Regions from separate parts of the Colwellia sp. KS18-150 genome, predicted to be linked through region 2. Evidence: predicted binding sites of a transcription regulator. Region 2 holds the regulator's gene; each other region holds the start of a gene.
What was found. The regulator sigma-54, encoded in region 2, starts transcription at its own class of promoters, with help from an activator protein. The targets are predictions, from matches to a motif close to GTTGGCACGNNNNTNGNNT.

Region 1 (11,099 bases), 110 kb from region 2:
GATTGGATTTGCCATTATCAGCCTTCTTGTTTACTATCGGTAAAATCTACCTAACGTAAATATGGATATTATGTCTAGTCTCTCAGTTGAAAAAAACAAAGTTAACACCGCCATTTTTGAATTGTTGCCTGGTCAGTTACTTGATGTGCAGCTAGAGCAGTTAGACGATGTTCGCCTGAAGTTACCATTAATTGGCTATGCTTTTGGTCAATATATCATTTTAAAATTTCCAGTTGGCATTAGAACACACGATTACACTGAAGCATTGTCGGTGGGTAAATCGCTCTTTATTCGTTATCTTGCGCCTATTGAAGGGGAAAGCGAAGAACAAAGAGAGTGTTTTTCATTTGATTCAACCATCAAATCGATAGTGAACTTCCCTGAAAAATGCCTTGTTGTAGAATACCCTTTACATATTTTCAACCGACAATTGCGCCGCTATCCACGTACTCAAGCGCACTTACCTGGTAAGTTAAAATTCGAAGGTAATGATTTGCTGAGTATGCTTTCAGAATTTAGCGGTATTATTGTTGATATATCACCGCGAGGTTGTGGTTTTTCTTTTAAAACCGATGAAAAATTATCGAACTTAAAAAATCAAGAAGTAACGATAAGTGTGCAAAGCCCTATTGAAGGAGAATTAGAAATAACTGCTCGAGTTTGTAATCAACGCTACGAGAACGGAAAAATGACCTTAGGGACGCAATTCACCTCTAATTCAGCGAAAGTTGAGCGTTTATTAGTACATCTTTTTATCGAATGTTTATAAGCGTACATTCACGTTAAGTTGAGAAACACTTAACGTGAAAACGTTATCAACCCCATCCTAGTAAAACACCTTAATACTATATATTCACCAATATTTATCCACATTTCACCATGCTCTTCTATGGTATTGTTGCCAGTATTCATTATATCAAACGGAGCAATCAATTAATCCTATTGGTATTACTACTAAAATCGATATTATCTTCCACCCCTAATTTGGTAATGAATACAGCTAACGTAAATGAAAATATGAATAATAAAATACTAATAATAGATAATGATTTGGCACTGACAACACAATTAGAGAAATATTTAGGGAATGAAGGTTTTGAACTCTGTTGTTGTGATAGCGCGTTAGAAGGATTTAATAAAGCGAATACCGGTCAGTTTAGTTTGATCATTTTAGATATAGCCACGCCAAACTTTGACGGTTTTGAACTGTTAAAGTTGTTAATCGGCATTCAATCTTGCCCCGTTATGATCATGACAACTAGGGATGAGCATTTTGATCGCATTTATGCACTTGAAGTGGGGGCCGATGATTACCTACTCAAGCAGGTAAACCACAGAGAATTACTGGCACGTATCAAGGTCGTTATGCGCCGTGGAGCTAGGTTTACTGGTCAGCTAACGCCAAATAAAATCAACATCGATGAAATACGATTAAATCGTACGAGCCGGGAAGTGTACTGTGAACAGCATTTATTGAAGCTAACGGGCTCTGAGTTTGAAGTACTCTCTTTTTTGATGAGCAATGCAGGAAAAGTCCACTCAAAAGAGACGATAGGCAAGTATGCATTTGGTCGTACTATTTCTTATTATGATCGTAGTATTGATATGCATATTAGCAATATTCGTAAAAAAATAGCCCGGCATAGAGATAAGCCCTCTATCAAAACGGTTCGAGGTGTCGGTTATACTTTTTTAATGGAACAAGGACACCACAATCTTTCTGCTTATGGACAAAGTCTTATTGGAACTAACTCTTGCTAGTGCTAGTTTAAGGTAAAAGTTAGTCACGGCTATAAATAACATTGCTGTCTTTATCATAGAATGCTGTTTGTGTGTTTGTTTTAGGCTCTGCTGTGGTTAGTCCAGCATCGGTGGTACTGAAAGCGCTAAAGAAAAACTCAACATAATTGAATTGAGTAATAGCATCACTAATTGAGGTGCCGCTATAACTCTCAATTGCGATGTCTAACACTGAATAAGCTAACCCTACAGGTCCGCCGTAAATAAAATCACCTGCTAATTGTGCCATGGTACTAATGTCTTCTTGTTCAGTTACCGAGCTATAAATAGAAGAAACAACTGGAATGTGCTGCAAAACATTAACAGTGTCAAAGGCATCCTCTAATCCTATACCGTCATCGTTAAAAGAAAAACTGACAATATCACTGACTAAATTACTTTCAGGTAAGCTAACTTGCTCAATAGTAGGAAGAGGCGTATTGGCTTGTAATGTTGAAAGAATATTACCTTGAAGCGATTCCTTGATACTTGCCAATGAAAAGTCAGCGCTAATATCAGTAATCTGCTCAGTAGAGGCTAAAGCTAAGGCACCAGAATTATAGCCAAGCAGGTTTGATAGTAATTCATTCTGCATGTCTTCTAAGCTGCTGCTGACACTATCTAAAGTCAATGGGGTAAGTTGTTCTTGTACTGTCTGAACGCTATTTACTGCTTGACTCTGACTAAGCAGATCACTAAAACTCTCGCCAATATTATTACCAACACTTGTTAAAGCGTTAATGGATTGTTCAGTAAGATCATCTAAAAGTGAGCTTTGTTGATTACTGGTTGAAAGTAAGCCACTACTGGCTCCTTGCAGGTTGTCAATTGAACTCATCATTTTACCTTATTGATTCATTTATTCAGTAGCGAATGCTTTCAAGTACTAGAGTGTACTGCAGCAAGTACCATTGCTATTGCAGCGAATACAATGAAGGTTTTCAAGTCAATTTACACTGATTTACATTTCCTGACATTGACGTTTGGGGCTTTACTATTTGCCGACATTTACCGACAAACAAATCATGAAAAAAATGGAATAATTATCTGTAATTCAAATCTTTACAGTAACCTTTAGCATGAATAAAAATACTAATATCGCTAAATTTATCTTTGTATTTTTCACTCTCTATATTGTTTCAGCTTGTAGTAGTAGTACGGTAGATGAGCAATTAGTTGCCGATAGCCCAACCAATCCCAACGTGAGTCAGCGTATTGCTAAACAAAAAGCTGAAGAGGCAAGCCCAGGTCATGTCAATTTTAGACCGATGAGGGCTAGAGATATGGATACGGTAGCAATACCTTCTGGGTCATTGTTTATTCCTAATAAAGCCATCGGTCTTTATCAACCTAGCAATAAATATGACATCGGAGACATGATTTTAGTCAGGCTTGATGAAAGTATGTCAGCGAAAAAGCAGCTTAATTATAAAACTCAAAAGAATGATAGTTTTAAGTTAGATCCTGTGAGCTTAAACGCGGGCTCAATTCATATTGGCGGAGACAATCTTAATGCTGAATATGACCAAGAAAAAGACTTTGATAGCTCAGCAGAGTCAAAACAAAGTAACTCTTTGATAGGAGACATTACGGTTTTTGTCCGAGAATTTACTCACAACGGCAATTTAATTGTTGCCGGTGAGAAATGGATGACACTCAATAAAGGCAAAGAATATATTCGCTTTTCAGGTGAAATAAGAGCGCAAGATATTGCGAAAGATAACACCATCAGCTCAGTGAAAGTAGGTAATAGCCAGATAGAATTCACCGGTAAAGGAAGCTTGCAAGACAATCAAGATAACAGCTTGATAGGCACTCTCTTTAGTATCTTGGATTAATACTATGGCTAATATCAAAAGCACATTCCAAGTTATCTATTTTCTGCATTTATTGCTCTTTAGTTCATATACTTTTGCTACTTGGTTTCAAGGTAGCGCCCAACAAGAAATAGTAGGGCTGAATTACGATTTAGACGCGATTAGAACGGCGACAATCAAGCAAGCTATCACCAATGCGTCACTTAAAAGTGGTGTTTATGTTTCGCTAGAGTCAGTGGTACTTGATGGCTTATTGCAAAGTAGTAAAAGTGTTTTTAAAAATAAAAGTGATATTAGACGTGTCGAAATACTCAGTGAAACTATAAATAATGATGTTTTAACGGTAGTCGTTAAGGTGGACGTTAACACCACATTAAGTTGTAACCGTGATCATTACTCCAAATCACTTGTACTGGCACAGTTTCCTTTATTAAGTTCTTTACAAGCAATAAATGGCGAATTGTTTGAGTTGGGTAGTCAAGTAAGTGAGCGATTTGAAAACCAATTGACTGAACATGATGCTATCTCTGACGTGCAATTGCTTAATGACGCATTCGTACAAATGCCGTTATTAAAAACATTAGATCACAAAAAGACATTAGAAACGGCATATTACCTGGCAACAAAATACCATAGCCAGTTTATTGCCTTTGGCTATATACAAGACATTAGTCTTTTTGAACAAGTGAAAGATAACTTGCTCATTGATGATGTCAGTTTACGCCGTAATTTTACCTTTCAACTGTATTTATATGATGCTTTTCAAAGCAAAATCTTAATTAATAAACGCTATCACAGTGAAGCTGATTGGGTTTACGGTGAACATGACAAGATAGACATGAATAACAGCGTTTTTTGGCGCAGTGATTATGGTCGCGTGGTATTAAATACCGTTAACAGCGCAGTAATAGATATTAACGATAATCTTACTTGCCAAACCAGCCTTAGCCAAATAGTTAATAAACACCAAGATGAAATAACCATTCATTTAGGTAGCAAGCATGGCGTTAAAAAATCAGATGAGTTTGAAATCATTCGAAAAAAATTAATACATAACAATCAGGGCAGTGTCTTTCCAATGCTGATCCCTGATGAAAACATCACTTTGCGCGCCAAACATGTTAATCACAATAGCGCCATACTCATTAGCGATAACCCTATTGTTATCAATGCTAGCCAATTATTTGATCTCGTCAGCCCCAAAGGTATTTTTTAACATGAACAACAGCATTATTAACCAATCTACAATTTTTTCCTTGATCAGCATTTTTTTTATCACAGCGTGTGGTGGCGGCTCATCCAGTAGTTCAAGTGAAACAGAAACAAAAACTTATAGCTTCGAGTTAACCGCTTCGTTAACTAATCAATGTGGAGTAAAAAGTCCGTTTACAGATATTGAATTGCTAATACAGGACGATGATTGGCAGGTAACAGAGCGTTATAGTGCCGATAGCAACGGTCAAATTAGCTTTACCTCAACCGATGAATTTATAAATTATACCTTGGTGGCTCAAAGTCAGTCGGGTGATGACACTGCCGGTTTAGATATTAACAGCTTTTATCAAGCTGAAACGGCGAGTTCAAATACTTATACGGCCACTTACGATGCACTTATTGATAATGAAACTTGCCAATGTATTACTAGCAATCTGCTCTTAACTCATCGAAGCCTAACCGAGCGGGGCGACTATCACAGTTCATTAACTTATGAATCGGTAGAGGCGATTGATAGTAATACCACACAATTTAATAATGTTGAGGTTTGCCGAGAAACGACAGCTAATTGGCCCATTGCTTCTTTTATGGTGACAGGAGAGAGTAGCTCTGCAAACTTGATTGGTGCGGCAAATTTTTTAACCACCTTTACTGAGGGGGAAGTCTGGTCTTTATCAGCAATTGAAATACCCGAAGATATTACATTGATAACTAATGAACTTGTAGCTTTTACTTCTTCACAAATTATTGACGCCAATGAACACTTTTTAATTAATATCTCAGCTGGCGATGGGGAGTTACTGGTATTTAATAGTCATCAATATTTAAGTGATGCTTATTATAAGTTTTATACCGAGCAACAACTGGCTGATACAAGTACGCTCTTTAGTGAGTCATATTTTGTCAGTGCCAATAAAATTCTATCGACTTCTTATGATGAAGCTTACAACACTGAAGTGAGTTTAGTTGAGTTGGCAGATATTGATGTAGATTACACTAATTTTTCTGAGTTATCCGCTGATGGCAGTTATGATTACAGCGCTATTAAGAACCACCCCATGTCGATTATTAAATTAACTTATAATGTTTTAGATACAACAGGTAATTATTACCCTGTTACTTGGACAAATTACGGTGAAGATAATGGTATGTTAGCCTCCTCAGTTGCTTTAACAGACTATCCCGATTTTATTAATGAAGCATCAACTATGTTAGACGGTACTGAAGTTATTCTATTGCAAAGTGACAAGGCTAATAGTTACCAAGATTATATTAACTTTTTTCAGCAAGGGAATAGTTTGACTAGTGATGAAAATGTAGCGGATGAGTTTAACGCTAACCTTCATTATTATCAGATAAGTTATACGCAGAGATAATGACTTATCTGATAGAATAAAAGGAAAATAACATTTAAAACCAGAGGCTAATATCAGCCTCTGGTTTTTTTATACTTGCAGTTTAGCACTAATATCTATTTGTTTAACAAGGCTTATCTACACCTCATTTTAGGGCTTTATAGTGTGAATATTTGTGCAATACTATTTTATATTTTAAAACTACAAAGGTAAGTTGTTGAAATTTAACTGTTAATTTATTGGCTTGAATTTTGTATTACAAACAATTCATGATTAACATTATCTGGATTAATAAGGATGAGCTTCTCAGATTACAATATTAACAAGTCAGCTTCCTCGTCTCGAGAAAATAAACGCCCTAGTAATTCATTGGGTGATGTACTGTTAATTGAAAAGCGAGCTAGCAGTAGCTCTTTATTGAAGAAAACCTTGATAGGCTTTGGCTACTATATTGTTCATCATTCAACATTAGATGTTGATATCATAGAGAATATTACTATATACCAACCGAGTGTTTTAGTGCTGGCAACTGATTTGCCCGGTGAAGCTATGCTATCTACTTTAGCCGAAATAAATCAATTGCTACCTTTGCCTATTATTATCATTGCAGAAAATGACTCACCCAACTTAATCAAACATGCGATCAAGTCTGGGGTGAGTGCTTATGTGGTCAGTGAAATGATCCCGCAGCGGCTAAAAAGTATTATTTCTGTGGCTAATGAGCGCTTTAAGGCCGAGCAATCATTGAGAAATGAGCTAAAGCGAACCAAAGATCAGTTAGAAAGTCGCAAATACATTGAAAAAGCGAAAGGTATTATTATGGAGCAAAAGCAACTTAATGAGCAACAGTCTTATGATATCTTGCGGAAAATGGCTATGGATCAAGGAAACTCTTTAGCACAAGTGGCGAAAAATATTATTGAAGTCCATGCTCTGTTATCACCGTCTTAATCGATTACAACTTGGAGCAAATTTGGAGCAAAATTGGTGCAACTAACTACTTTTGTGCATCATAGGACTTAATATCAACGTGGTATTTTTTATAGGTTTTTGTAAAAAGCCTATAAAAACAAAAGGTTGTAAAGTTGGCACGTAAAGTGTAATCCATATGTAAAGAACAGATAAGTAAACCTGTATTTTTATCAACGGCGATAAAAATATTACAAATACTGCTAGTAGCAACGATGCTGCTAGGTAATGCTAAACAAGATGTTAAGCATTAAACGAGCAATGGCGCTCACTAAAAATCGACCTATTTAGGTGGATGTTTGGTGGGCGTTTTTTTTTGAATTTTTTTAACTTTTATCGATACCTATAAGGAATTAATAATGACTTGGACAAAATCAATCACCTCGGTGTTGAAATGTGCATCACTATCTATAGCAGTAGCTTTATCAGCGAGCAGTGTAGCGCTCAGTGAAGAATTGGGAGAGCCAGAAAAAGAAGAATTGAAATTTGGTTTTATTAAGTTAACTGACATGGCGCCTATTGCTATCGCCTATGAAAATGGCTATTTCGAAGACGAAGGCTTGTATGTCACTATCGAAGCGCAGGCCAATTGGAAAGTATTACTCAATGGTGTGATTGATGGCTCGTTAGACGGCGCGCATATGCTGGCGGGACAACCTATTGCTGCGACTATGGGCTATGGCACAAAAGCTCATATTATTACGCCATTTTCAATGGATTTAAACGGTAATGCGATTACCGTATCCAATGATACTTGGGCAAAAATGAAACCAAATATCCCCAAAATGGCGGATGGAAGACCTGTACACCCCATTAAAGCAGACTCATTAAAGCCTGTTATTGAACAATTTAAGGATGATGGTAAGCCGTTTAAAATGGGCATGGTATTTCCAGTTTCGACTCATAACTATGAATTACGTTATTGGCTAGCCGCCGGTGGCATTCACCCAGGCTATTATGCACCACATAAAGGTGATACCTCTGGTCAGATTGATGCTGAAGCATTACTGTCTGTAACACCACCACCACAAATGCCATCTACCATGGAAGCAGGCACTATTGAAGGTTACTGTGTTGGCGAACCTTGGAATCAACAAGCGGTATTTAAAAACATTGGCGTACCTGTGGTAACTGACTATGAAATTTGGAAAGACAACCCAGAGAAAGTGTTTGGTATTACTGCTGAATTTGCTGAGAAATATCCAAATACCACTATCCGTTTAACGCGCGCCCTAATTCGTGCTGCTAAGTGGTTAGATGAAAACAATAATGCTAACCGGCCAGCCGCCGTGAAAATATTGTCACAATCTAACTATGTTGGCGCTGATTACGATGTTATTGCAAATTCGATGACAGGTACTTTCGAATATGAAAAAGGCGATAAACGTGAAGTTCCAGATTTCAATGTTTTCTTTAGGTATAACGCTACATACCCTTATTACTCTGATGCTATTTGGTATCTAACGCAAATGCGCCGTTGGGGACAAATTTCAGATGACAAAAGTGATCAATGGTATAAAGATTTAGCAGCCAAAGTGTATCGTCCTGATATTTATACTAAAGCCGCAAAGTCTTTAATAGCAGACAAAACTATTCCGGCTAACGAGTTTCCAGATTTTACTAACGAAACCGGCTTTAAAGCGCCACAGCAGCACTTTATTGATGACATAGTCTATGACGGTACGCAACCAAATGCTTATCTAGAGAAATTTACCATTGGCTTGAAAAAGGGCGACAAACTTTAAGGAACTTGTGCCGCCTTGAAATAAGGCGGCTTAAGCTACCACGAAGGAGTAATAGTAATGAACTCAACAACAGTAAATATAAATAACTTAACCATGAATGAACGTTTAATTAAATCAATGAAGAAGATGCTAGTTAAAGTCACAGATAGCCTAATGTTACCGCTGGCCGGAATTACCATCTTTTTGTTTTTATGGCATATTTCAGCACAAAGTATTCACACATCTCTAGGTGAGTTCCCTGGTCCTAGTTCGGTTGTTGAGCAGTTTTCAGCCCTTTATGATGAACATGTCACAGAAAGAGATAAAGCAGAGGCCTTTTATCAACGACAAGAAGTACGTAATGCCGCGAAGCTGGCTAAAAATCCAGACTATGTTGCTAAAATTAGAGCATATACAGGTAAAGAAACTTTTGTTGATCAAATTTTTACCAGTTTGATTACAGTAACTAGTGGATTTTTAGTGGCGGCGATAATTGCCATTCCATTGGGTATTTGGATGGGGTTAAGTCAGAAATTAAATTCAGCCTTTAACCCGATAGTACAAGTGTTTAAACCGGTATCGCCATTAGCTTGGTTGCCATTGGTAACTATGGTGGTAAGCGCGCTTTATGTGTCTGACGATCCTTTAGTGTCGAAATCATTTTTAACCTCGATGATCACGGTGAGCTTATGTAGCTTATGGCCTATGGTGATAAATACATCCATTGGTGTTGCCACAATCGACAGTGATTTACTTAATGTCAGTAAAGTGTTGCGTCTACCCACGTTCACTCATATTAAAAAAATAGTATTACCGGCATCAATACCAATGATTTTCACAGGTATGCGTTTATCGTTTGGTGTCGCATGGATGGTATTAATTGCCGCTGAAATGTTAGCGCAAAATCCTGGATTAGGAAAATTTGTGTGGGATGAGTTTCAAAACGGTAGCTCTAACTCATTAGCGAGAATTATGGCAGCAGTCATTGTTATTGGCTTTATTGGTTTCTTATTAGACCGAGTCATGCTGCAAATACAGCGAAAAGTGTCTTGGGATAAATCGAGTTTAAGTGTGTAAGGAAAAATATGATGAATGCAGTAACAAATAACGAACAAGCTTTTTTAAATATCAGTCAAATTGGCATGGTATTTCCAACCGCGACGGGAGGCTTTACCGCGTTAAAAGAGGTGGATTTACAGATAAATAAAGGTGAATTCATTTCATTAATTGGTCACTCAGGCTGTGGTAAATCGACCGTATTGAATATTGTTGCCGGTTTACATCAAGCAACAACCGGCGGCGTACTATTGAAAAATAAGGAAGTGAATGAGCCGGGACCTGAGCGTGCTGTGGTTTTTCAAAACCATTCATTGCTGCCTTGGTTAACGGCTTATCAAAATGTTGAATTGGCGGTTAAAGAAGTCTTTAGTAAAACCATGTCAAAAGCTGAAATGAAGGATTGGATTGAATATAACCTAAAGCTTGTTCATATGGATCACGCTTTGCATAAGCGACCAGATGAGATTTCTGGTGGTATGAAACAAAGGGTTGGGATTGCTCGGGCTTTAGCTATGCAGCCAGAAGTCTTATTGATGGATGAACCGTTTGGTGCACTTGATGCTTTAACACGTGCGCATATGCAAGACTCATTAATGGAGATTCAAAATGAGCTCAACAATACCGTTATTATGATCACCCATGACGTGGATGAAGCGGTATTACTCTCAGATAGAATTGTCATGATGACGAACGGTCCGGCAGCCACCATAGGTGAAATTTTAGATGTTAATCTTGAGCGCCCTAGAAACCGAATCTCATTAGCTAAGGACATTGAATATAATCGTCTGCGCTCAGAGGTACTAACATTCCTCTATGAGAAGCAACGTAAAGTAGAAAATATTTCAGAAAAGAAAATTATTACGCCAGTGACACCTAAGCAGCGTACGAACAAATAACCATAATTTATAACTCATAAAAAATTAAACATTAATCACAAAGGAAAATAATCAATGACTTTAAATAAAGTTGCATTAACACTTTCAGCGATATTAGCCACGACCTGTTCGTCGGCAGCTTATTCAAATGCCATTACTGAAGCGCTCGCTAGTGGAAAAACCAGTGCTAATTTAAACTTACGCTATGAAAGTGTTTCTCAAGATAATGCATTAAAAGATGCTGATGCGTTAACTTTGCGTACTCGATTAACTTATGAAACGGGTAGTGTGGAAGGGTTCTCTGCA
Region 2 (11,099 bases):
TATTATGGAAGATAAAAAAATTAATGGCTTACTTATCGTCGATGAAAATCATCATGCAATTGGCGCGATGAATATGCATGATTTATTACGCTCAGGAGTACTGTAATGAATAAGGTTTCAAATACTTTATATGGTGACGTTGGTGAACATATTTTGCACAAAGCTAGAAATATCAAATTATTAGTTTGTGATGTTGACGGCGTTTTCTCTGATGGGCGAATCTATTTAGGTAATGATGGTGAAGAGTTAAAAGCCTTCCATACTAAAGATGGTTTTGGTATTAAAGCACTTGGCCATAGTGGTGTTGATGTTGCTATTATTACTGGCAGAAAATCAGCTATTGTGGCTAATCGTATGTCGGCATTAAATGTTAAACATATTGTACAAGGGCAAGAAGACAAATTACCGGCACTGCAAGCGTTAGCACAACAACTTAATTTATCCGCCGATGAAATCGCTTATATTGGAGATGATATACCCGACTTAGCTTGTATCTTACATGTAGGCTTAGGTATTGCAGTAGAGGATGCTCATCCAAGTGTGTTAGCAGAAGCAAACTATCAAACGTTTACTCGTGGTGGTTTTGGCGCGGTTCGAGAAGTCTGTGATTTAATTATGCAATGCCAAGGTACTCTAAATAGTGCAACGGGCGCTAGCATATGAGTCGACTGCATACGCTGGCACTATTAGTTTTATTGTTAGGTGCGATGGCCTACGGTATTGTAGAGTGGCGTAGTTCGCAAGTGTTACCTGGGGAAGATATTGCCCAGGACTTAGTGCCAGACTTTATTGCTGAAGCATTGAAAAGCGATGTTTACGCTGAAACAGGGCAGTTATCTCATGCAATTGTAGCTGATCGTATGGAGCATTATTCAAAACTTGAAGTAACCCATTTTGAACTGCCAAATTACACCTTGCATCCAAAAAATAGTGAATCTCCTTGGCAACTGAGTGCAAAAGAGGCGACACTGTATAAAAATAATCGCGTCATCTTAAATCATCGTGTGCACTTAAAAGCAACTGATGAAGATAGCCTAATACAAGAAATTCATTGTAAATATTTAGAATTAGATTTAAAAACGAATATAATCAGCTCTGAGCAAACGGTGATGGTACAGGGAAAAGACTTCACTATGTATGGCTCAGGTTTAATCATTGACTTAAATACTAAGCAAATGACATTAACCGAGCATGTGCGCACCATTTATAAAAAAACCGAGAGCTAAAAAGAAAAGCTCAAAATTAATAACATTGTGAAGAATTTATGATAAAAAACAGCCCAATAAAACGCACGATAACTCAAATAAAAACTCTCGGCATTAGTATACTAATCGCCAGCGGATTACTTAGTGTTGTAGGCTCTGCTCACGCCGCAAAGAAAGACCTAACTCAAGAAATCACAATAAAATCAAATCGCCAAAGTGCTGATTTAAAGAATAAAATTGCTAGTTATCTCGAAAATGTTAGTATCAGCCAAGGCTCCATTGCTATCACGGCTGATATTGTTCAAGTTTTTAGTAAAGTTGATGCAACAACAGGTGATAAATTCGATACTTACCTTGCCAAAGGTAAACCTGCCCTTTTTCAGCAACAATTAGAAGATGGCAGTTTAATCAGCTTACAAGCAGATGAAATTAAATATCAGCCTGATCAATACCTCATTACGGTTTCAGGCAATGCGCAAGTAAAACAAGCGGGTAGTAAAGTGACTGGTGAAATCATCACTTACAATACCTTAAATGAAAAGCTTGAAGCTGAAAGTAGCAGTGAGAACTCAGTCACCACTATTCTACAGCCTGCACAAATTAAAGCGCAAAAAGAGAAGTCTGAAGCAGAGAAGAAAACCAATAAAGACAATAATAATGACTAACAAAATGAGTAATATGGAAACAGCAACACTAACCGCAGATGGCCTTTCGAAGTCATATAAAAGCCGGCAAGTGGTTAAGAATGTTAGCCTGAGTGTCAATACTGGCCAAATAGTAGGTTTATTAGGACCAAATGGTGCCGGTAAAACCACCTCTTTTTATATGATTGTTGGTTTAGTACCTAACGATAACGGTCAAATAATATTAAATAATGAAGATGTTACGTTAGCGCCTATGCATGAACGAGCGAGACGTGGGATCGGTTATTTACCTCAAGAAGCGTCTATTTTTAGAAAACTGACGGTTACTGAAAACATCATGGCTATTTTACAAACTCGTAAACACCTTGATGAAGGTCAAAAACAAGAAAAGCTTGAACACTTGCTCGAAGAATTTAATATTTGCCATATCAAAGATAATTTAGGCATGAGTTTATCAGGCGGCGAAAGAAGAAGAGTCGAAATAGCGCGTGCGCTAGCTGCTGAACCACAATTTATTTTATTAGACGAACCTTTTGCTGGCGTTGATCCTATTTCAGTAGGGGATATAAAAAAGATCATTATTCATCTTAAAGAACGTGGCATAGGTATCTTAATTACTGATCATAATGTCAGAGAAACCTTGGATGTTTGTGAGCATGCTTATATAGTTAGCCATGGTGAAATTATTGCTCAAGGTGATGCGGATCAAATTCTAGCGAATCAAAAAGTAAGAGATGTATACCTTGGTGAGCAATTCACGCTATAGTAACTAATGTACTTAGCAAATTAAGCTATAATCCAAAGTAAATAATATAAACAAAAAAACAGGATAAGATCAAAACTAAATGCGTCCATCACTGCAGCTCCGAATAGGACAACAACTTACCATGACGCCGCAACTGCAACAAGCGATCAAGCTTTTGCAGCTCTCGACGTTAGAACTTCAGCAAGAAATTCAAGAAGTCCTTGAAAGTAATCCGCTGTTAGAAGTTAATGAAAATACTCCTAGCGACACTAACGAAAATAGTGACAGTAATAATGAAAAGCTAGAAGAAGCGTTTTCATCAACAACGGATAACACTGAACAGGCGACTGTTGAAGGCAGCGAAGATGCCAGTGCAACTATTGACGAGATAACTACCACGGAAGCTTTAGCGCAAAATGATATTCCAGAAGAATTAAATATCGATACCACTTGGGAAGAAAGTTATAGTGCGGGAACATCCAATACCGGCGCAGTGAGTAGCCCTTCTGAAGATTATACATATCAAGGTGAAACGACTGATTCCATTCAAGATCACTTATTATGGCAAATGGAATTAACCCCTTTTACAGATACTGATAGAGCCGTAGCTATTGCGATTATTGAAGCGGTTGATGATGCTGGTTACTTAACCGTTTCTTGTGATGATATCTTAGAGAGTGTAGGTATTGAAGGGCTAGAGCTAGATGAAGTAGAAGCTGTATTAAAACGTATTAATGTTTTTGACCCTATAGGTGTAGCTGCCCAATCTATCGCAGATTGTCTTACCATTCAATTAAATCAATTTGATGACGATACCCCTTACCTAAAAGAAAGTAAGCACATCATTAGTGAGCATATTAACTTACTGGGTAATCGAGACTACCGCCAATTAATGCGTAAAACCAAACTTAAAGAAGATCAACTTCGAGAAGTGATGCGTTTAATTCAAACGTTAAACCCTCGTCCTGGTGATGCCGTCGTTCAAGGTGATGATCAATACGTTATTCCTGATGTTTCTGTAGAGAAAAAAAATGGTCGTTGGATAGTCGAGTTAAATCCTGATACTGCACCAAAATTGTCGATTAATCAGCAATATGCCGCCATGACCAAAACGACAAAATCATCAAGTGATGATGGGCAGTTCATTCGCTCAAATTTACAAGAAGCTAAATGGTTTATAAAAAGTTTAGAGTCACGTAATGACACTTTATTAAAAGTCTCGAATTGTATTGTACAGCGTCAACAAGGCTTTTTAGAACATGGTGCAGAAGCAATGCGCCCCATGGTACTAAACGATATAGCCGAAGCGGTAGATATGCATGAATCAACTATTTCTAGAGTAACCACTCAGAAGTACATGCACACCCCAAGAGGTATTTTTGAATTAAAATATTTCTTTTCAAGTCATGTGAGTACTGAGAATGGTGGTGAATGTTCATCAACTGCCATACGTTCACTCATTAAAAAGCTCATTTTGGCGGAAACACCTGCTAAACCGCTAAGTGATAGTAAGATGGCTGATTTATTAGCCGAGCAGGGAATTAATGTAGCCAGACGTACTATAGCCAAATATCGAGAATCATTGTCTATTCCACCGTCTAACCAACGTAAAAGTTTATTGTAAATTTAACTTATTAAGGATCACGCTTATGCAAATTAACCTTACTGGCCACCATGTAGAAGTTACAGCCTCTTTACGCGAATATGTTAATACTAAGTTTGCTAAATTAGAGCGACATTTTGATCACATAAACAACGTTTACGTTGTTCTTACCGTAGAAAAGTTAAACCAAAAAGCAGAAGCAACAGTGCATTTAAATGGCAGCGAAGTTCATGCTTCAGCCGTTAACACTGATATGTATGCTTCAATCGATACTTTAGTTGATAAATTAGATCGTCAAGTACTCAAATATAAAGGCAAAATTGCCAATCATTAAACTTCGTTCAACCTATTATGACTTTACAAGATATCTTAACACTGGACTGCACAGCTTGTGCAGTTCCAGCTAGCAGTAAAAAACGCATTCTAGAAACATTGTGTCAGCTTGCCGCCCATGAATTAGGTGAGAGTGACAGTACTATTTTATTAGACAGCTTACTTAATCGAGAAAAGATGGGCAGTACTGGTATTGGTAATGGTATTGCTATTCCTCATGGTAAATTAAAGAATTCAGATAAAGCCGTTGCGGTATTATTGACGACAGAAAAAGCCATAGAATTCGATGCTATAGATAACAAACCTGTCGATATCTTTATTTGTCTTTTTGTACCTCAAGACAGTACCCAAGCGCATTTAGAAACTTTGCAGAGTATTGCTAAATTATTTAGTGAGCGAAAAACTGCGAAACAAGTGAGAAAGTGTATCAATAAGCAAACATTATTTAACTTAATTCAGCAGGCACATTAATTTACCAGCACATAATTATCATTTGGTAAATATTATTGAAACAGCACTTAAGTGATTGTAATAATAAAAAATTATCATTAGAACCTAATTTAATATACACATAAGATTGCAGATCAAAGGTAACGAGTTGCTTGTACTTCTCAATACTAATATCTAGTAACTCGAGACATCACCTATGAAACTTATAATTGTTAGTGGCCGCTCAGGCTCAGGTAAATCTGTAGCTTTAAGAGTATTGGAAGATTTAGGCTATTATTGCGTTGACAACATCCCTATTAATTTATTGCCAGCATTAACTCATACCGTGATAAACGATTATGAAACCGTTGCTGTGAGTCTAGATGTACGTAACTTACCTAATGATCCTAAAGATATCCCTGATATTATTAACTATTTACCTAATGCGGTAGAAGTCACCACTTTATTTTTAGATGCCGATGATAAAGATCTCACAAGACGCTTTAGTGAAACTCGTCGATTACATCCATTAATAAAAGAAAATATTCCGTTAGATCAGGCGATTGCCTTAGAAAAGAAACTATTATCTCCTATTTCTACTCGTGCTGATTTATACATAAACACTAGTCAACTGAGTCCACATCAATTAGCCGATTTAGTGAGAGAAAGAATTCTAGGCAAGAAAACCGGTGCCATGGTGCTAGTATTTGAATCTTTCGGGTTTAAGCATGGCATCCCAGCTGATGCCGATTATGTTTTTGATGCCCGTTTTTTACCTAACCCTTTTTGGGAAAAAGAGTTAAAAGCCCATACAGGCTTAGAGCAGCCAGTAAAAGACTTTCTTGCTAGCCAACCTATAGTGACAAAATTTATTTGGCAAATTAACAGTTTCATGATGACTTGGTTACCACATTTAGAGCGCAATAATCGTAGCTATGTCACCATAGCAATAGGCTGTACAGGTGGAAAACACAGATCAGTTTATATTGCAGAGCTACTGGCCAGTAACTTTAGAAAAGAACAAAAAGATGTACAAACTCACCATAGAGATATAGAAAAAAGTAAGAGTAGCTAACACTTATGAGTAACATTATATCTAAAGAATTAACCATCATAAACAAGCTAGGATTGCACGCACGTGCCGCCACTAAGCTAGCTCAGTTATGCCAAAACTTCACTGCTCAAATATCCCTTGAATTAGAAGGTAAAAGTGCTGATGCTAATAGCATTATGGCCATTATGCTACTTGCTGGTGGCCAAGGAAAAATCGTTAAGGTAACTGCCCAAGGTCAAGATGCTGAGCAAGCGTTAACTGCGATTAGCCAGTTGATTTGTGACAAGTTTGATGAATCAGAGTAAAGTGCAGTTTTTTGAATTAAATTACACACGACAATATCTTTATAAATATATAAAAAAGCTGATAAAACCACTAAGTTGCGATAAACTTATCTTGTCATAGCAATTGGGTTAACATTTAATTGCTAGTGAACATCTGCAAAACTTTTCTCGAATAATAACCAATAGATTAAACCGTTATGTCAGAGCTAACAGAGCAAGAAGATATACAACAAAGACTCCACCAAGTTAATGAAGCTCTTGGTGATGGTATGTTTGTTTATGTTCGAAAACTTCTACAAGAGTTACCAGCATACGATTTAGCATTAATTCTCGAATCTTCCCCTGCCAAAAACCGTCTTGTTTTATGGCAACTCATCGACGCTGAATTTCACGGTGAAGTATTAGAAGAGCTTAGTGAAGAGGTACGTAAAGGCATTCTTAAGGGCATGCGACCTGAGAAGCTAGCCGCTGCTGCTGAAGGCATGGATGTCGATGATATCGCCGAAGTACTACGTACTCTACCTGACAGCGACTATCAAGAAGTTCTCAACTCGATGGACTCTCAGGATAGAAGTCGCATAGAAACAGCGTTATCTTATGAAGAGGATACTGCTGGCGGTATCATGAATACCGATACCATCACCATACGTCCAGAAGTGACTGTGGATGTAGTATTGCGTTATTTGCGCTTAAAAGCTGAGCTACCTGAAGCAACCGATTCTTTTTATGTGGTTGATCGCAATAATCATTTTATTGGTGCCGTCTCCTTAGCTGCCATTATTACCGCTAAACCTGAAGTGATCATTTCTAGTTTGATTGATGCCGAGGTTGAAGCAGTCCAAGCGGATATGAGTGAACAAGACGTTGCACAATTGTTTGAGCGCCATGATTGGTTTTCTGCTCCTGTTGTCGATCAAAAAGGCCACTTACTGGGTCGTATAACTATCGATGATGTTATTGATATAATCCGTGAAGACGCAGAGCACTCAATGATGAGTATGGCGGGTTTAGATGATGAAGCTGATACCTTTGCGCCAGTAGTAAAAAGTACCAAACAACGTTCATTATGGCTTGGCGTCAATCTAATAACAGCATTAATGGCAGTTGCTGTTTCGAGTATGTTTGAAGGTATATTAAGTCAGTTAGCAATCTTAGCCATATTAAATACCTTAGTACCTAGCATGGGCGGTGTTGCTGGCGGTCAAACGTTAACCCTAGTTATTCGTGGTATGGCACTAGGGCATGTTGGGGATAGCAACGCAAAAGCATTATTATATAAAGAGCTTGCAGTAGGTTTTTTAAATGGATTAATTTGGGCTTTACTTATCGCTTCTGTCGTCGCACTTTGGCAGCAAGATATCGTATTAGGTGGGGTAATAGCCATTGCCATGCTAATGAACATGACAGCAGCCGGTTTAGCAGGCGTTGCCGTACCTATAATCCTTAAACGCATGGATATTGACCCTGCCTTGGCTGGCACGGTCATCTTAACAACGATTACCGATGTTGTTGGTATCTTCGCTTTTTTAGGTACTGCAACACTTTTCCTTTCTTAACCCCTACAGAAAGTAAATATCAATGAAATGCTACTGGCCAGCCACTTGCATTTCATTAATTAGTATCGAGCCTGTTCTGATACTACCGTGCATATCAATATCAGAGCCGACAGCAACAATACCTTTAAACATATCATCTAATTTACCTGCAATAGTGATTTCACTCACCGGATAGGCTATCTCACCATTTTCAACCCAGAAACCTGCAGCACCACGTGAGTAATCACCATTAACAACATTGACGCCTTGCCCCATCAATTCAGTTACCAGTAGGCCTGTCCCTAAGGTTTTCAGCATGGCATCAAAATCACCTTTGTGCTGAGAGTCGTTGCTCGTTACTAGCCAATTATGAATACCACCGGCATGACCTGTAGTTGTTAATCCTAATTTACGTGCTGAGTAACTGGTTAATAGATACGTTTGTAAGGCACCATCAATGATGATGTCCCTATCAATCGTTGCCACTCCCTCACTATCAAAAGCACTACTAGCTAGTGCTTTAGGGATATGTGGGCGCTCTTGAATAGACAAGAACTCAGGGAAGATATTTTTACCTAAGGCATCTAATAAAAAAGAAGATTTACGGTATAAGTTACCACCACTAATAGCCGCAATAAAATGCCCCCAAATGGTGTTGGCAATATCAGCACGAAATAGTACTGGGACTTTCATCGTCGATAATTTTTGTGGATGTAAGCGTGAAATCACTTCTTTGGCAGCTTTACTACCAATGCTAGTGCCACTTTCTAATAAAGAAAAATCACGATTAACATCGTAAGCGTAATCACGTTGCATTTCATCATCACTACCGGCAATAACGACACAGCTCAGACTATGACGAGAGCTTGGATAAGCCGCAATTTGACCATTGCTATTACCATAAACTTTAAAGCCTGCAAAACAATCTAAACTAGCACCATCAGAATTGGTGATGCGTTTATCGCTATCTAAGGCACTTTGCTCACACGCTTTGGCAATGTCTATAGCTTGCTCTGTTGATAACGCTTTTGGGTGATACAAATCCAAATCCATATCGTCCATAGCTAACAAGGCTTTATCAGCTAAACCTGAGCAATCATCAACGGAAGTATATTTAGCAATGTTAACGGCTGCTTCTACCGCTTGTGTTAATGCCTTTTCTGACAGATCGGCTGTTGAGGCGCTACCTTTTCGTCCTTGCTGATAAACCGTAATGCCTAAAGCACCATCATTGGTAAATTCAACATTTTCTACTTCACCTAAACGTGTGCCTACGCTTAAGCCTTGTTGCCTGCTCATCGCGACTTCTGCGCCGTCGGCTCCCAAGGATTTTGCTAGCTCTAGCACTTTTGCAACACGTTCTTTGACTTCACCCATTTGTGCGATTAATGGCTCGGTAGTTTTATTTGTTGTGGTCATAACTCTATCTATTTAGGCTTTTAAATATCAACTTTACCGGAATTTGCGTATAATAAAGTTAGTATTGATTAATTTTGACTTGTAGTAACCACTATTATGCCCCACTCTGCCAACGATATCGACGACTTAGCATCAGAAATAGAATTAAAAAGTAAAACCGAAATAAAAAAAGAAATGCATCAGTTGCAAGACTTTGCTCAGTCTTTGGTGGAAATGTCTAAACACCAACGTAGCCTATTGCCTTTAAGTGAAGATCTTAAAGATGCCATGGTAGTAGCCGATAAGATTAAAAATAAGCACGAAGCTGCGCGTAGACATGTTCGCCACATAGCTAAGATATTACTTGAAACAGATCTTGCGCCCATTCATCAAGCGATTGCGGTTATGGAAAATAAGCACCAACAAGCAACAGCTAAGTTCGAGCGCCTTGAAAGTTTGCGCGATCAATTAATTGAGCAAGGTAATGAAACAATTGAAGCGCTCTTAACTGAATTTGAGAGCATGGAACGACAAAAATTAAGACAGCTGGTTCGACACGCAGCAAAAGAGAAAAAGGCAGAAAAGCTAGGTAAGCATTATAGAAATTTATTTGCTTATTTGAAAGAGAATAGCTAATACAAAAAAGCGGGGTATAAACCCCGCTTTTTCATCAACAATTACCTAATAGAAACTATTGCGTACCACCGATAGTCATCTCATCTATCTTCAATGTCGGCTGACCAACACCCACCGGAACACTTTGCCCATCTTTACCACAAACACCGACACCTGCATCTAGTTTCAAATCATTCCCCACCATAGAGACACTTTTCATTGCCTCAGGTCCACTACCAATTAACGTAGCACCTTTAACTGGTGTGGTTATTTCACCATTTTCGATTAAATAAGCTTCTGAGCTAGTAAAAACAAACTTGCCTGAAGTTATATCCACTTGACCTCCAGCAAAATTAGGGGCGTAAATACCTTTCTTAACCGACTTAATAATATCTTCTGGTGTCGACTCACCACCAAGCATATAAGTATTTGTCATGCGGGGCATAGGTAAATGGGCGTATGATTCTCGTCTGCCATTACCGGTAGGTTTCACTCCCATCAAACTAGCATTGTGTTTATCTTGCATGTAGCCTTTTAAGATCCCTTTCTCAATCAGTACATTGTATTGCCCTGGCGTCCCTTCATCATCAATACTCAAAGAGCCACGGCGATTGGCCATGGTGCCATCATCAACAATGGTACATAAATCAGAGCATACCTTGCTACCCACTTTTCCTGAAAAAGTCGACGAGCCTTTACGATTAAAGTCACCTTCTAAACCGTGACCTACAGCTTCATGAAGTAATACACCTGGCCACCCAGCACCTAAAACTACAGGGAACGCTCCAGCAGGAGCTTCTATTGCCACTAAATTAACTAATGCTTGGCGAACTGCTTCTTCTGCAAACGATAAATAACGCGCTTTTCCCTGCACAGCTTCAAAGAAATAACTATAATCTGTTCTCGCACCGCCACCGGCACTCGCTCGTTCACGCTTACCATTTTCTTCAACTAATACAGAACAGTTAAGGCGCACTAAAGGGCGAATATCGGTTCCGTAAGTACCATCACTAGCGGCAACTAATATTTTTTCATAAACCCCTGATAGACTAACAATAACTTGTGATACTCGTTTATCTACTTGTCTAGCATGAGCTTCAACTTCATGTAACAGTGCTATTTTTTGTTCTTGAGTTAAACTGCCTAAAGGCTCTATCGCTTGATAAACCTTAATGGGTGACTGACGCTTAAATGCTTGAACAGTTGCTCCCTGACCACTATCAGCGATACCTTTTGCTGCATCAGCAGATTGCT
Region 3 (11,099 bases), 270 kb from region 2:
GCCAATTAGCAATAATACTAATAAGTGCAATTCACCTTGACGCGCCATCTCAGCTGTTTGACCAACTGCTGATGGCATGCCAGCAACAATACCCGCGAAGATAATTATAGATATACCATTACCAATACCACGTTCAGTAATTTGCTCACCTAACCACATTAAAAACATGGTACCAGTAACCAAACTCACTACTGCCGTGAAATAGAAACCAAAGCCAGCATTTATAACTAAGCCTTGCATCATATCCGGTAAACTTCTGGCAATCGCTATCGATTGTACTGTTGCTAGAACTAATGTGCCGTAGCGTGTGTATTGACTGATTTTACGTCGTCCAGCTTCACCTTCTTTCTTAAGCTCTGCAAACTTAGGACTTACCACAGTTAACAGTTGCATAATAATTGAAGCTGAGATGTACGGCATAATACCTAATGCCAATACCGAGGCTCGCTCAAGTGCACCACCGGAGAACATGTTAAACATTTCTACAATGGTGCCCTTTTGTTGTTCAAAGAACTGAGCTAATACAGCGGCGTCAATACCAGGGATTGGTACAAATGATCCTAAACGAAGCACAACTAAGGCAACGAATACAAACCATAATCTTTGTTTAAGCTCAGACAAACCGCCTGCGCCCTTATTATCCATTCCTGGTGTAGCCATAATCTGTATTATTCCTCGATGTTACCACCGGCAGCTTCAATAGCTGCACGAGCACCTTTAGTTACGCCTAAACCGCGAACAGTGATCTTGCGAGTAATTTCGCCAGACAGCATGATTTTTGCTGTTTCAATGTTACGGCTGATTAGACCAGCATCTTTTAACGCGTGAATATCAACAACATCACCTTTGATAAGGTTTAATTCATGTAAACGTACTTCAGCGCGAACTAAAGATTTACGTGAAGTAAAACCAAATTTAGGTAAACGTTGTTTCAATGGCATTTGACCACCTTCAAAACCAGGACGTACACTACCACCAGAACGTGACTTCTGACCTTTGTGACCACGACCACCAGTTTTTCCGATGCCTGAACCAATACCACGACCACAGCGCTTCTTAGCTTTGTGAGATCCCGGTGCAGGGGATAAAGTATTTAAATGCATTATTAATCCTCCACCTTAACCATGTAATAAACCTTGTTAATCATACCACGTACAGATGGAGTGTCTTCTAACTCAACTGTATGATTGATACGACGTAAGCCAAGGCCTTTCAATGTAGCTCTATGTTTCGGTAAACGACCAATAGAACTTTTAACTTGTGTTACTTTAACTGTTTTAGACATGCTGAATTATCCCAGTATTTCATCAACGCTAAGACCACGTTTAGCTGCCATGCCTTCTGGCGAATGCATATTCGCTAGGGCAGAAACAGTAGCGCGAACTACGTTGATTGGGTTAGTAGAACCGTATGCTTTTGACAATACGTTCTGAACGCCTGCAACTTCAAGTACTGCACGCATCGCGCCACCGGCGATGATACCTGTACCTTCAGAGGCTGGTTGCATGTAAACTTTAGAACCTGAATGACGGCCTTTAATGGCATGTTGAAGAGTAGTACCCTTCAAGTCAACAGTTACTATGTTACGACGTGCTTTTTCCATTGCTTTTTGGATTGCAGCAGGCACTTCACGTGCTTTACCGTAACCAAAACCAACACGACCATTTCCGTCACCAACTACTGTTAATGCGGTGAAACTGAAAATACGACCACCTTTAACCACTTTTGATACGCGGTTAACGGCGATTAGCTTTTCAGCCATATCACTTTGTTGTGAGTTTTCTTGATTATGATTAGCCATTATCAACCCCTAGAATTGAAGACCAGCTTCACGAGCTGCTTCTGCTAACGCTTTTACGCGACCGTGGTAAAGGAAACCAGAGCGATCAAAAGCAACTTTAGAGATGCCTTTGGCTACAGCACGTTCAGCAATTGCTGTACCTACTGCAGTTGCTGCTGCAACATTACCTGTTTTTTCAACTTTAGCTGCAACTTCTTTGTCTAAAGTAGACGCTGATGCGATTACTTCAGAACCCGTAGGAGCAATAAGTTGAGCGTAAATGTGACGAGGAGTACGGAATATAACTAAACGATTCGCACCCAACTCGCTAATTTTTGCACGAGCGCGTTTAGCGCGGCGCAAACGAGATGTTTTCTTATCCATAGTATTACCCTACTTCTTCTTAGCTTCTTTACGACGAACGTATTCATCAGCGTAACGTACACCTTTACCTTTATAAGGCTCTGGTTTACGGTAAGCGCGAATGTTCGCTGCGGTTTGACCAACTAAATGCTTATCAGCACCGGTAAGTGTGATTTCAGTTTGGCTAGGAGTTTCACATTTAATTCCTTCAGGAATAGCGTGCTTGATAGGGTGTGAAAAACCTAAAGATAAATCAAGAGATTTACCTGCAGCTTTTGCACGGTAACCAACACCTTGTAAAACCAATTTCTTTTCAAAACCTTTACTTACACCTTCAACCATATTATTGATTAAAGCACGTGCAGTACCGGCTTGTGCCCAGGCATTTTTATCATCTGAAGAAACACCAGTAATGATTGCATTTTCTTCTTGAGAAATTGCTACAAAACTGTGAATCGTACGTGATAATTCACCTACTGGACCTTTAACTTTTATGTCTTGACCTGATAACGTAACGGTAACGCCAGCAGGGATAACGACAGGTGCTTTTGCAACACGAGACATAGTATTCTCCTTACTCTACGAAACCAAGAACTTCACCGCCAATACCCGCAGAGCGAGCGGCACGATCCGTCATCAAACCTTTAGAAGTAGAAACAATCGCAATACCCATGCCAGCAAGAACTTTAGGAAGTTCATCACAGCTTTTGTATATACGAAGACCAGGACGTGAAACACGCTTGATCACTTCAATTACTTCTTTACCTTCAAAATATTTCAATTCTACAGATAGCTCAGGCTTTACATCGCCCGCTACTGAATAATCTGAAATATAACCTTCTTCTTTAAGTAAGTTAGCAATTGCAACTTTTAACTTTGAAGACGGCATTGTTACTGCAACTTTTGCTGCAGATTGACCGTTGCGGATGCGTGTAAACATGTCCGCGATAGGATCAGTCATCATAACCATTTACTCCCGTGAATTACCAACTAGCTTTCTTAAGACCTGGAACTTCACCACGCATAGTTGCTTCACGCAACTTAATACGGCTTAAGCCGAATTTACGTAAGTAACCATGTGGACGACCAGTAACGTTACAACGATTACGTTGACGGCTACTTGATGAATCACGAGGTAAACTTTGAAGTTTCAATACAGCATCCCAGCGTTCTTCTTCAGAAGAATCTACACCAGAGATGATTGCTTTTAACGCAGCACGCTTTTCAGCATATTGTGCTACTAACTTGGTTCTTTTAGCTTCACGAGCTTTCATTGACGTTTTAGCCATAACTCTACACCTTCTTCTTGAACGGGAAGTTGAAGGCAGACAATAAAGCATGTCCTTCTTCGTTATCTTTCGCGCTAGTAGTAATAGTGATATCCATTCCGCGAATTTTATCGATTTTATCGTAATCGATTTCAGGGAAGATAATTTGCTCACGAACGCCCATGCTGTAGTTACCACGACCATCGAATGACTTAGGATTTAAGCCACGGAAGTCACGGATACGAGGAATTGAAATAGAGATTAAACGCTCTAAAAATTCCCACATACGCTCGCCGCGTAGAGTTACTTTCGTACCAATAGGATAGCCTTCACGAATTTTGAAGCCCGCAACTGATTTGCGTGCTACTGTCGTGACCGGCTTTTGACCTGAGATTGCAGTAAGATCATTTGTGGCGTGTTCTAACACTTTCTTATCAGAAATTGCTTCACCAACACCCATGTTAAGGGTGATCTTTTCAATCCGAGGGACTTGCATGACACTTTTGTAACCGAACTCTTTAGCAAGTTCAGCAACAACTGTATCTTTGTAAAAATCATGCAGTTTCGCCATCGTTTACTCCAATTAAATTAATTCGTTATCAGATTTGAAGAAACGAACTTTTTTGCCGTCTTCAATTCTAAAACCAACGCGGTCAGCCTTGCCCGATTTCGGGTTAAGGATAGCTACGTTAGAAACATGCAAAGGTGCTTCTTTTTCAATGATGCCACCAGGCTGCTGTAACTGAGGTACAGGCTTAGTGTGCTTTTTGATTAAGTTAACGCCTTCTACGTATACTTTGCTGTCTTCAACAAGAACTTTAGTAACTTTACCAGTTTTGCCCTTGTCTTTACCTGCAAGTACGATTACTTCATCATCACGACGAATCTTAGATGCCATTATCGTGACTCCTTATAGTACTTCTGGTGCTAATGATACGATCTTCATAAATTTCTCATTACGAAGTTCACGTGTCACAGGCCCGAAAATACGAGTACCAATTGGTTGTAAGTTAGCATTTAACATTACAGCCGCGTTTTCATCAAAACGGATGGCAGAACCATCTGTACGACGAACACCTTTCTTAGTGCGCACCACTACCGCAGTGTGAACATCACCTTTTTTTACTTTACCGCGAGGACTTGCTTCCTTTACGGCAACTTTGATGATATCACCAATGCGTGCATAGCGACGGTGCGAGCCACCAAGAACCTTTATACATTGAACACGCTTAGCGCCACTGTTATCAGCAACATTCAGCTGTGATTGCATTTGGATCATTGATTTTTTGCTCCATTAGTTACCTTTTATCCACATGAAAACCATGAGAAAATTTCAAAAGGTAAGTTAAAATTCAAGGCCAGAAATTTGACCCGTCACTGCCTTAAAAAGACCACCCATTCGCTCAAAAAACCGACTAATAGTCGGGCACTCAAAGTTAGCGGGCGCGAGATTATAACACCACTTATGTGAAAGTGGTAGTTTAATGTACTAATAAATAGATAGGCTATTAATTGAGGTTACCGGCAATGTTAAACATCTTCTTCTCTGAAGGATTCTGCATTCAGGAAATGTCGTTTCAATAATTTGTAGAAATCAGTTCTATTTCGTTGCGCTATTTTTGCCGCTTGAGAAACGTTTCCTGCTGTCAACTTAAGTAAATTGGCCAAATAGTCTCGCTCGAACTGTTCTTTGGCCTGTTGAAATGAGGGTAACTGTGTATCTTCTTCCTTTATTGCATTTCTTATTAAACTGGCGTTAATTAAAGAATCTGTGGATAAAGCGACACCTTGCTCAACAACATTTTGTAATTGTCGTATATTACCAGGCCACGGTGCACTTATTAGTAGCTCCATTGCCTCAACAGAGAAGTCATTAATTTCTATTGCCGCTTTTGTCGCTGCTTTATCTAGGAAATGTCGTGCTAACAGAGGTATATCTTCGCGACGCTTTGATAGAGGAGGTAACTCTAACTCAACGACATTCAATCGATAATATAAGTCTTCCCTAAAGGTTTTATCGGCAATAGCTTGTTGTAAGTTTTTATGAGTAGCAGATATAACCCGTACATCCACCTTTACTGATGTAGTACTACCAATGGGTCGTACTTCCTTTTCCTGTATAGCTCTGAGTAATTTCACTTGAAAGTTCATTGGCATATCGCCAATCTCATCAAGAAAGAGCGTTCCTCCTTGCGTTGCTTGAAATAACCCTAGATGTTTCTTTTCAGCTCCTGTAAAGGCTCCTTTCACATGACCAAATAATTCTGACTCTAATAACTGCTCAGGTATTGCAGCACAGTTAATGGCAGTAAAAGGCTTATCTTTCCGTCTGCTTACTTGGTGTATCGCCTGTGCAAGTAATTCCTTTCCTGTTCCACTTTCACTATGTATTAATAGGCTAAAGTCACTTTGTGCAACTTGCTTGCTTTGAAGTAACAATGATTCCATTATTGCACTTCTGCTGATAATTTTTGCACGCCACGCCGATTCTTTAGTTTTACTTCGCGTGATTGTTGGTTGTAATTTAATCGCCTTCTTTACAGTATCTAACAACTCTTGGCTTTCGAATGGTTTGGTAAGAAAACCAAATACCCCCTCTTTAGTTGCATTAATGGCATCTGGTATCGTGCCATGCGCGGTCATGATAACTACTGGCATATTAGGGTACTGTTTCCTAATTTGTGCAAATAATGCCATGCCATCCATCCCTTCCATGCGTAAATCGCTGATAACCATATGTGGATGAAAACTTTTTAATATTCCCAAGGCCACTTTCGCGTTTTCTGCCGATTCAACACTATAACCTTGGGCTGACAATCTTATAGTTAGTAAACGTAATAAACTTGGATCATCGTCAACAACCAAGATTTTTTTAACTAAGTCATTCTCTGTATTATGCATGTGTGTTTATTGGCCACGTTCATTGATATTTTTTTCAATATTTTTAAGCTGTACAATTTGTTTATTCAATGTCGAAATTGTTTGTTGCTGTGCATTAATAGTCTGTTTGCTCTGTTTATACGCACCTTTATAGTTATTCATTTGCTCTAATTGCAACAACTGTTGGTTTAACTGATCTTTTAACATAGTAATAAAAGCTAAATCTGCTTCGCTGAAAGAAGAGTCTTGAGGTGCGCTTAAATCCAGAAGATTTAATTTAGCTTTAGCTGTATAAGGGTTGTATATCAGTGAGTTAGGTAAGCTATATAGTACAACTAATTGTATATTTACTTTATTATTCGCTATTACACCTTTATTTTTTATGCTATTTATTTCCTGTGTAAGCTCGACATTGTTAAGTGTTGTTAGCCATAAATAATAATCACTAACTTCATTATTTTGAGAAGTAGACTCAGGTATAGATTGACAAGCAAACAACATTGAAGCCATCAATAGATATACGCTCCATTGTTTAAATTTTCTTTTAAATTCGTTATCCCCTTTACGGGTAAAGTTAGTTTCAAATAAACTCATGCTGTATCTACTAATCGTTCAGCTTTTGGTAACGTTATTTGTATTTTGGTGCCCGAGACTTCTTTAGTTTGACTAATTAATTGAATGTCACCATTTAAACGCATTATCAACTCCTTCACTATCGTAAGCCCAAGCCCACTGCTTTTAATATGATCACTTTTGGGCTCAGGCCCCTGATAAAAAGCATCAAATACGTTACCTTGAATATTTTCATTTATGCCTACCCCATTATCTTCTATTGATAATTGCAATTGTTCGTTTTTAAGTAAACAGTCAATAGATATTCTACCTTTTTCTTTAGAGTACTTAATTGCATTAGAGATAATATTATCAAGTATGACCTTCAATTGTTTGTAATTAGAATAAACAGTGATTTTTCCCAAACTGGGTATTATTTGAAGGTTTTTCTTTTTAATATCTAATATATGATCACTAATAACCTCTTCAACCAATGCGTGTATAAATATCGCTTCTCTATCTTGTAAACTAGTGGAGTCTAATACAATATTAAAATTTAATAACTCTTCAATTAAAAGCTGTAATCGACTGACACTGGTTTTAATTATTTCACACACTTCTTGTTGGGCATCATTAAGCTCTCCAACACTATTATCATAAAGCAGCTCTGTTCCTTCTCGCATAGCAGCGAGAGGTGTTTTCAATTCATGTGATATATGTCGTATAAAACTCGATTTTTGTAATTCTAATGCTTGTAAACGAAGACGCATCATCTCAAGAGCATTGGCAATTTCTCTTACTTCTATCGTTCCATTCAACTTTATCTGATTATCAAATTCTCCTCGTTCTAAATTTTCAATCTTTGATATTAATAGTTTTAACGGAGTTGTAATTAGATAAACAAATATACCTGCAATAAGTAACGTAATTGGAATGATTAACAAGCTAAGTAAAATTGTATTACTGACTTGCTGTGTCATTAAGTTAATCTTAACCGCTTGTTCTTTGATTAACTCCCGACCTCGTTGATCAATACTCTGACTGATTTTACTTACAATAATAAAGTCATTTTCAATAAGTCTTAACCTGTCATTGGTAGTAGCCTCTTTATCGAATTGAAGATGAATTACATTAATAACCCTTTTTAATTCATTTGCTAGTCTGGTCAGTTTTTCATCTTGATATACAGATATTTCAGAATCAATAAGTACAAGTACCTGACGTTCAAGACTCAAATAACTTTCTTTGAGTTCTTCATCGTTAAGGATGATATATTGACTAGCAAACCGCTCAAGTTTTAACTGACTTTCAATTAACTCACTCGTTATTGTTGTTAGATTTACAACTGAGAATATTGTTTGGCTTGCTTGCTTAGATATTTGACTCACTTTCACCGCACTGTAGATAAGTGCAAACACTAGAGGTACAACGGCTAACGTAAATCCTAATAAAGTTAACTTTTTAATTGATAAAGTTCGGCTACTGATTTTATTTAGTAGCCCAGACAGTTTATGTGCTTTTGTTGAATGCAATTGCTTTAAGCTTCCAGCTTTAAATTAGGTCATTATCGCATTTTTAATTCAATTCTAGTTAAAGCACAATACTGTCGCTAAATAGAGACACAGATATAAACCTACACTGAATAGAATTATTCCCAATTTATCAATACATTATAAATAATTAACAGCGGTTAAATTTAAAGAAAAATATTTAAATAATTATAACTGTCTCTATTTGCTGACAATCAAACCAATAAATATTAACAACAACCCCATCAACCAACCTAAAAACAATAACTTAGAAAGTTGGCGCAAGTTGTGCTATCTCATGTTGAACACTACAACTACCAACTCTAGGAATATAACATGAAGAATATTAGTTTAATCAAAGTTACTTTAGCTGTATATATAACAACTTTAGCGTCAACTTACGTAAGCGCAGAAAATAACACTCCAGATATAGCTCCATCCATTACGTCACTACCTAGTGAACAAATTTCATTCGCTGCACTTGATACAGATAAAGATGGCTTGCTGAGTATCTCAGAAACAAAAGGGAATGAGCTTTTACATAATGATTTCGCAAATGTTGATATTAATGGTGACGCCAGTATCAGCCAAGATGAACTATCTACATATATCAATAAAGTTAAATAAACACCTTACCTTTCACTTTACAAATTAAAACGGGATATTTTTACTGAATATTCCGTTTTCTCTTTGCTATTTTTTGCCGGCTGCTCCCAACACATTTTATCAGTCGGCCTTTTTAAAGGTTATTTATGAGTGATATTCCACTGCGTATTATGAAAATGAATGATTGGATTTTTGAAATAAAATCTATCCGTGCCATCAAAGTAGATAATTACGGTGAACCCTATAGCGCTATTGCTAATTTAAATTTCTATGGGGATACCGCGCACATAGATGGTTTCATGTGTCGAGACGATGAAGGTCTGAGTGAAAAGGACTATCAGGTGTTTTACAGAATTTGCCAAAAGCTTAATATTACGACAGCCGAGATTAATCGCTTTAAAGAAGGCAAGCTAATACAAGAATCAATTAATCTTAAAACCCTCCCTGCTAAGTCTCCTACCCTAAAATTAGCTCTGTAAAGTTATAGAGTTTTATTTAAGTGTCTAACGCTCCAGCCAATGAAAAATGACTTTTGCTAACGGCATTAGTTAGTCAATAATTTAAATAATACACAATAAAAAAACCCTTACCAAATTAATGATAAGGGTTTTTAACGGTCACTTTGAAAAAGTTAAATTAAGTATAAATACTAATTAAGCTTTAACTAGAACGTCTACTAATTTCCAGTTTTTAGACTTAGAAATTGGTGCACATTCAGTGATAGTTACTACATCACCTTCGTTACATACGTTAGCTTCATCATGTGCTTTCAACTTAGTTGAACGCGTAATGAATTTACCGTATATAGGGTGCTTAACGCGACGTTCGATCATTACAACAATAGACTTATCCATTTTGTTACTGATAACAACGCCTTGTAGTGTGCGGATTTTGGCTTCGCTCATTACTTACCTGCCTTTTCAGTGATGATAGTCTTAACACGTGCAATGTTGCGACGTACAGTTCTTAGCAAGTGAGTTTGTGCTAATTGACCAGTGCTTGCTTGCATGCGGTAGTTAAACTGCTCGCGTAGAAGCTCTAGTAATTCAGCGTTAAGCTCTTCAATGCTTTTTGCTTTAAGTTCGCTAGCTTTCATTACATTACCGTCCTAGTTACGAAGGTTGTTTTGAAAGGAAGTTTAGCAGCTGCTAAAGCAAAAGCTTCGCGTGCTAATTCTTCTGAAACACCTTCCATTTCATAAAGAACACGACCAGGAAGAATTTGGCAAACCCAATATTCTACTGAACCTTTACCTTTACCCATACGAACCTCAAGAGGCTTTTTGGTAATTGGCTTATCAGGGAATACGCGAATCCAGATTTTACCTTGACGCTTAACGTGACGAGTCATAGCTCGACGTGCGGCTTCAATTTGGCGAGCAGTCATACGACCACGCTCAACCGATTTTAAACCGTAAGTACCGAAGCTTACTGAGCTACCTGTGTGCGATAAGCCACGGTTGCGCAGTTTCATCTGCTTGCGGAATTTAGTACGTTTTGGTTGTAACATTACTTATTCCTCTTACTTACTGTTTTTGCGGTTGTTTTTTCTTTTAGGCTTAGCAGCTGGTTGCTCTGCTTGCAATGGCATTTTACCAATGATTTCGCCTTTAAAGATCCAAACTTTAATACCAATAACACCGTAAGTAGTGTCACCACGCGCAATTGCGTAGTCGATATCAGCACGTAATGTATGTAGAGGTACACGACCTTCACGATACCATTCTGCACGTGCAATATCAGCGCCGCCTAAACGACCACTAACTTGTACTTTGATGCCTTTGGCGCCTAAACGCATTGCGTTTTGTACGGCACGCTTCATAGCGCGACGGAACATAACACGACGTTCTAATTGACTAGCAATACTGTCAGCAACAAGCTGCGCATCCATTTCTGGCTTACGTACTTCAGCAATGTTGATTTGAGCAGGAACACCAGCAATTTTAGAAACCGCTAAACGTAACTTCTCAACATCTTCGCCTTTCTTACCGATAACAACACCTGGACGAGCCGTGTGAATTGTTACGCGGATAGATTTAGCTGGACGTTCAATAACTACTTTAGATAATGATGCACGCTTAAGCTTTTCAGTTAGATATTCACGAACTTTATGATCGCCATC

Region 1: the regulator sigma-54 is predicted to act here: its motif matches at 7,251-7,269, upstream of AC27IF_RS02100 (CmpA/NrtA family ABC transporter substrate-binding protein).
Region 3: the regulator sigma-54 is predicted to act here: its motif matches at 8,648-8,666, upstream of AC27IF_RS01315 (EF-hand domain-containing protein).

What each region holds. Positions count from the first base shown of each region.
Region 1 is NZ_BAAJMC010000001.1:439,710-450,808, forward strand. Features, by position in the region: gene AC27IF_RS02065 (PilZ domain-containing protein) at 71-769, shown strand; gene AC27IF_RS02070 (response regulator transcription factor) at 1,018-1,761, shown strand; gene AC27IF_RS02075 (hypothetical protein) at 1,781-2,620, opposite strand; gene AC27IF_RS02080 (flagellar basal body L-ring protein FlgH) at 2,859-3,617, shown strand; gene AC27IF_RS02085 (flagellar assembly protein T N-terminal domain-containing protein) at 3,622-4,812, shown strand; gene AC27IF_RS02090 (hypothetical protein) at 4,814-6,187, shown strand; gene AC27IF_RS02095 (ANTAR domain-containing response regulator) at 6,464-7,117, shown strand; gene AC27IF_RS02100 (CmpA/NrtA family ABC transporter substrate-binding protein) at 7,495-8,880, shown strand; gene AC27IF_RS02105 (ABC transporter permease) at 8,998-9,936, shown strand; gene AC27IF_RS02110 (ABC transporter ATP-binding protein) at 9,945-10,814, shown strand; gene AC27IF_RS02115 (alginate export family protein) at 10,869-11,099, shown strand, end outside.
Region 2 is NZ_BAAJMC010000001.1:545,316-556,414, reverse strand. Features, by position in the region: gene AC27IF_RS02610 (KpsF/GutQ family sugar-phosphate isomerase) at 1-106, shown strand, start outside; gene kdsC (3-deoxy-manno-octulosonate-8-phosphatase KdsC) at 106-663, shown strand; gene lptC (LPS export ABC transporter periplasmic protein LptC) at 660-1,226, shown strand; gene lptA (lipopolysaccharide transport periplasmic protein LptA) at 1,265-1,870, shown strand; gene lptB (LPS export ABC transporter ATP-binding protein) at 1,884-2,615, shown strand; gene AC27IF_RS02585 (RNA polymerase factor sigma-54) at 2,695-4,218, shown strand; gene hpf (ribosome hibernation promoting factor) at 4,244-4,531, shown strand; gene AC27IF_RS02575 (PTS sugar transporter subunit IIA) at 4,549-5,001, shown strand; gene rapZ (RNase adapter RapZ) at 5,177-6,034, shown strand; gene AC27IF_RS02565 (HPr family phosphocarrier protein) at 6,040-6,318, shown strand; gene mgtE (magnesium transporter) at 6,495-7,853, shown strand; gene pmbA (metalloprotease PmbA) at 7,884-9,251, opposite strand; gene yjgA (ribosome biogenesis factor YjgA) at 9,348-9,866, shown strand; gene tldD (metalloprotease TldD) at 9,922-11,099, opposite strand, start outside.
Region 3 is NZ_BAAJMC010000001.1:275,526-286,624, reverse strand. Features, by position in the region: gene secY (preprotein translocase subunit SecY) at 1-660, opposite strand, end outside; gene rplO (50S ribosomal protein L15) at 669-1,103, opposite strand; gene rpmD (50S ribosomal protein L30) at 1,106-1,285, opposite strand; gene rpsE (30S ribosomal protein S5) at 1,292-1,801, opposite strand; gene rplR (50S ribosomal protein L18) at 1,811-2,164, opposite strand; gene rplF (50S ribosomal protein L6) at 2,174-2,707, opposite strand; gene rpsH (30S ribosomal protein S8) at 2,718-3,107, opposite strand; gene rpsN (30S ribosomal protein S14) at 3,127-3,432, opposite strand; gene rplE (50S ribosomal protein L5) at 3,437-3,982, opposite strand; gene rplX (50S ribosomal protein L24) at 3,995-4,309, opposite strand; gene rplN (50S ribosomal protein L14) at 4,322-4,690, opposite strand; gene AC27IF_RS01330 (sigma 54-interacting transcriptional regulator) at 4,942-6,312, opposite strand; gene AC27IF_RS01325 (hypothetical protein) at 6,319-6,885, opposite strand; gene AC27IF_RS01320 (HAMP domain-containing sensor histidine kinase) at 6,882-8,375, opposite strand; gene AC27IF_RS01315 (EF-hand domain-containing protein) at 8,709-8,999, shown strand; gene AC27IF_RS01310 (hypothetical protein) at 9,125-9,457, shown strand; gene rpsQ (30S ribosomal protein S17) at 9,632-9,883, opposite strand; gene rpmC (50S ribosomal protein L29) at 9,883-10,074, opposite strand; gene rplP (50S ribosomal protein L16) at 10,074-10,487, opposite strand; gene rpsC (30S ribosomal protein S3) at 10,500-11,099, opposite strand, start outside.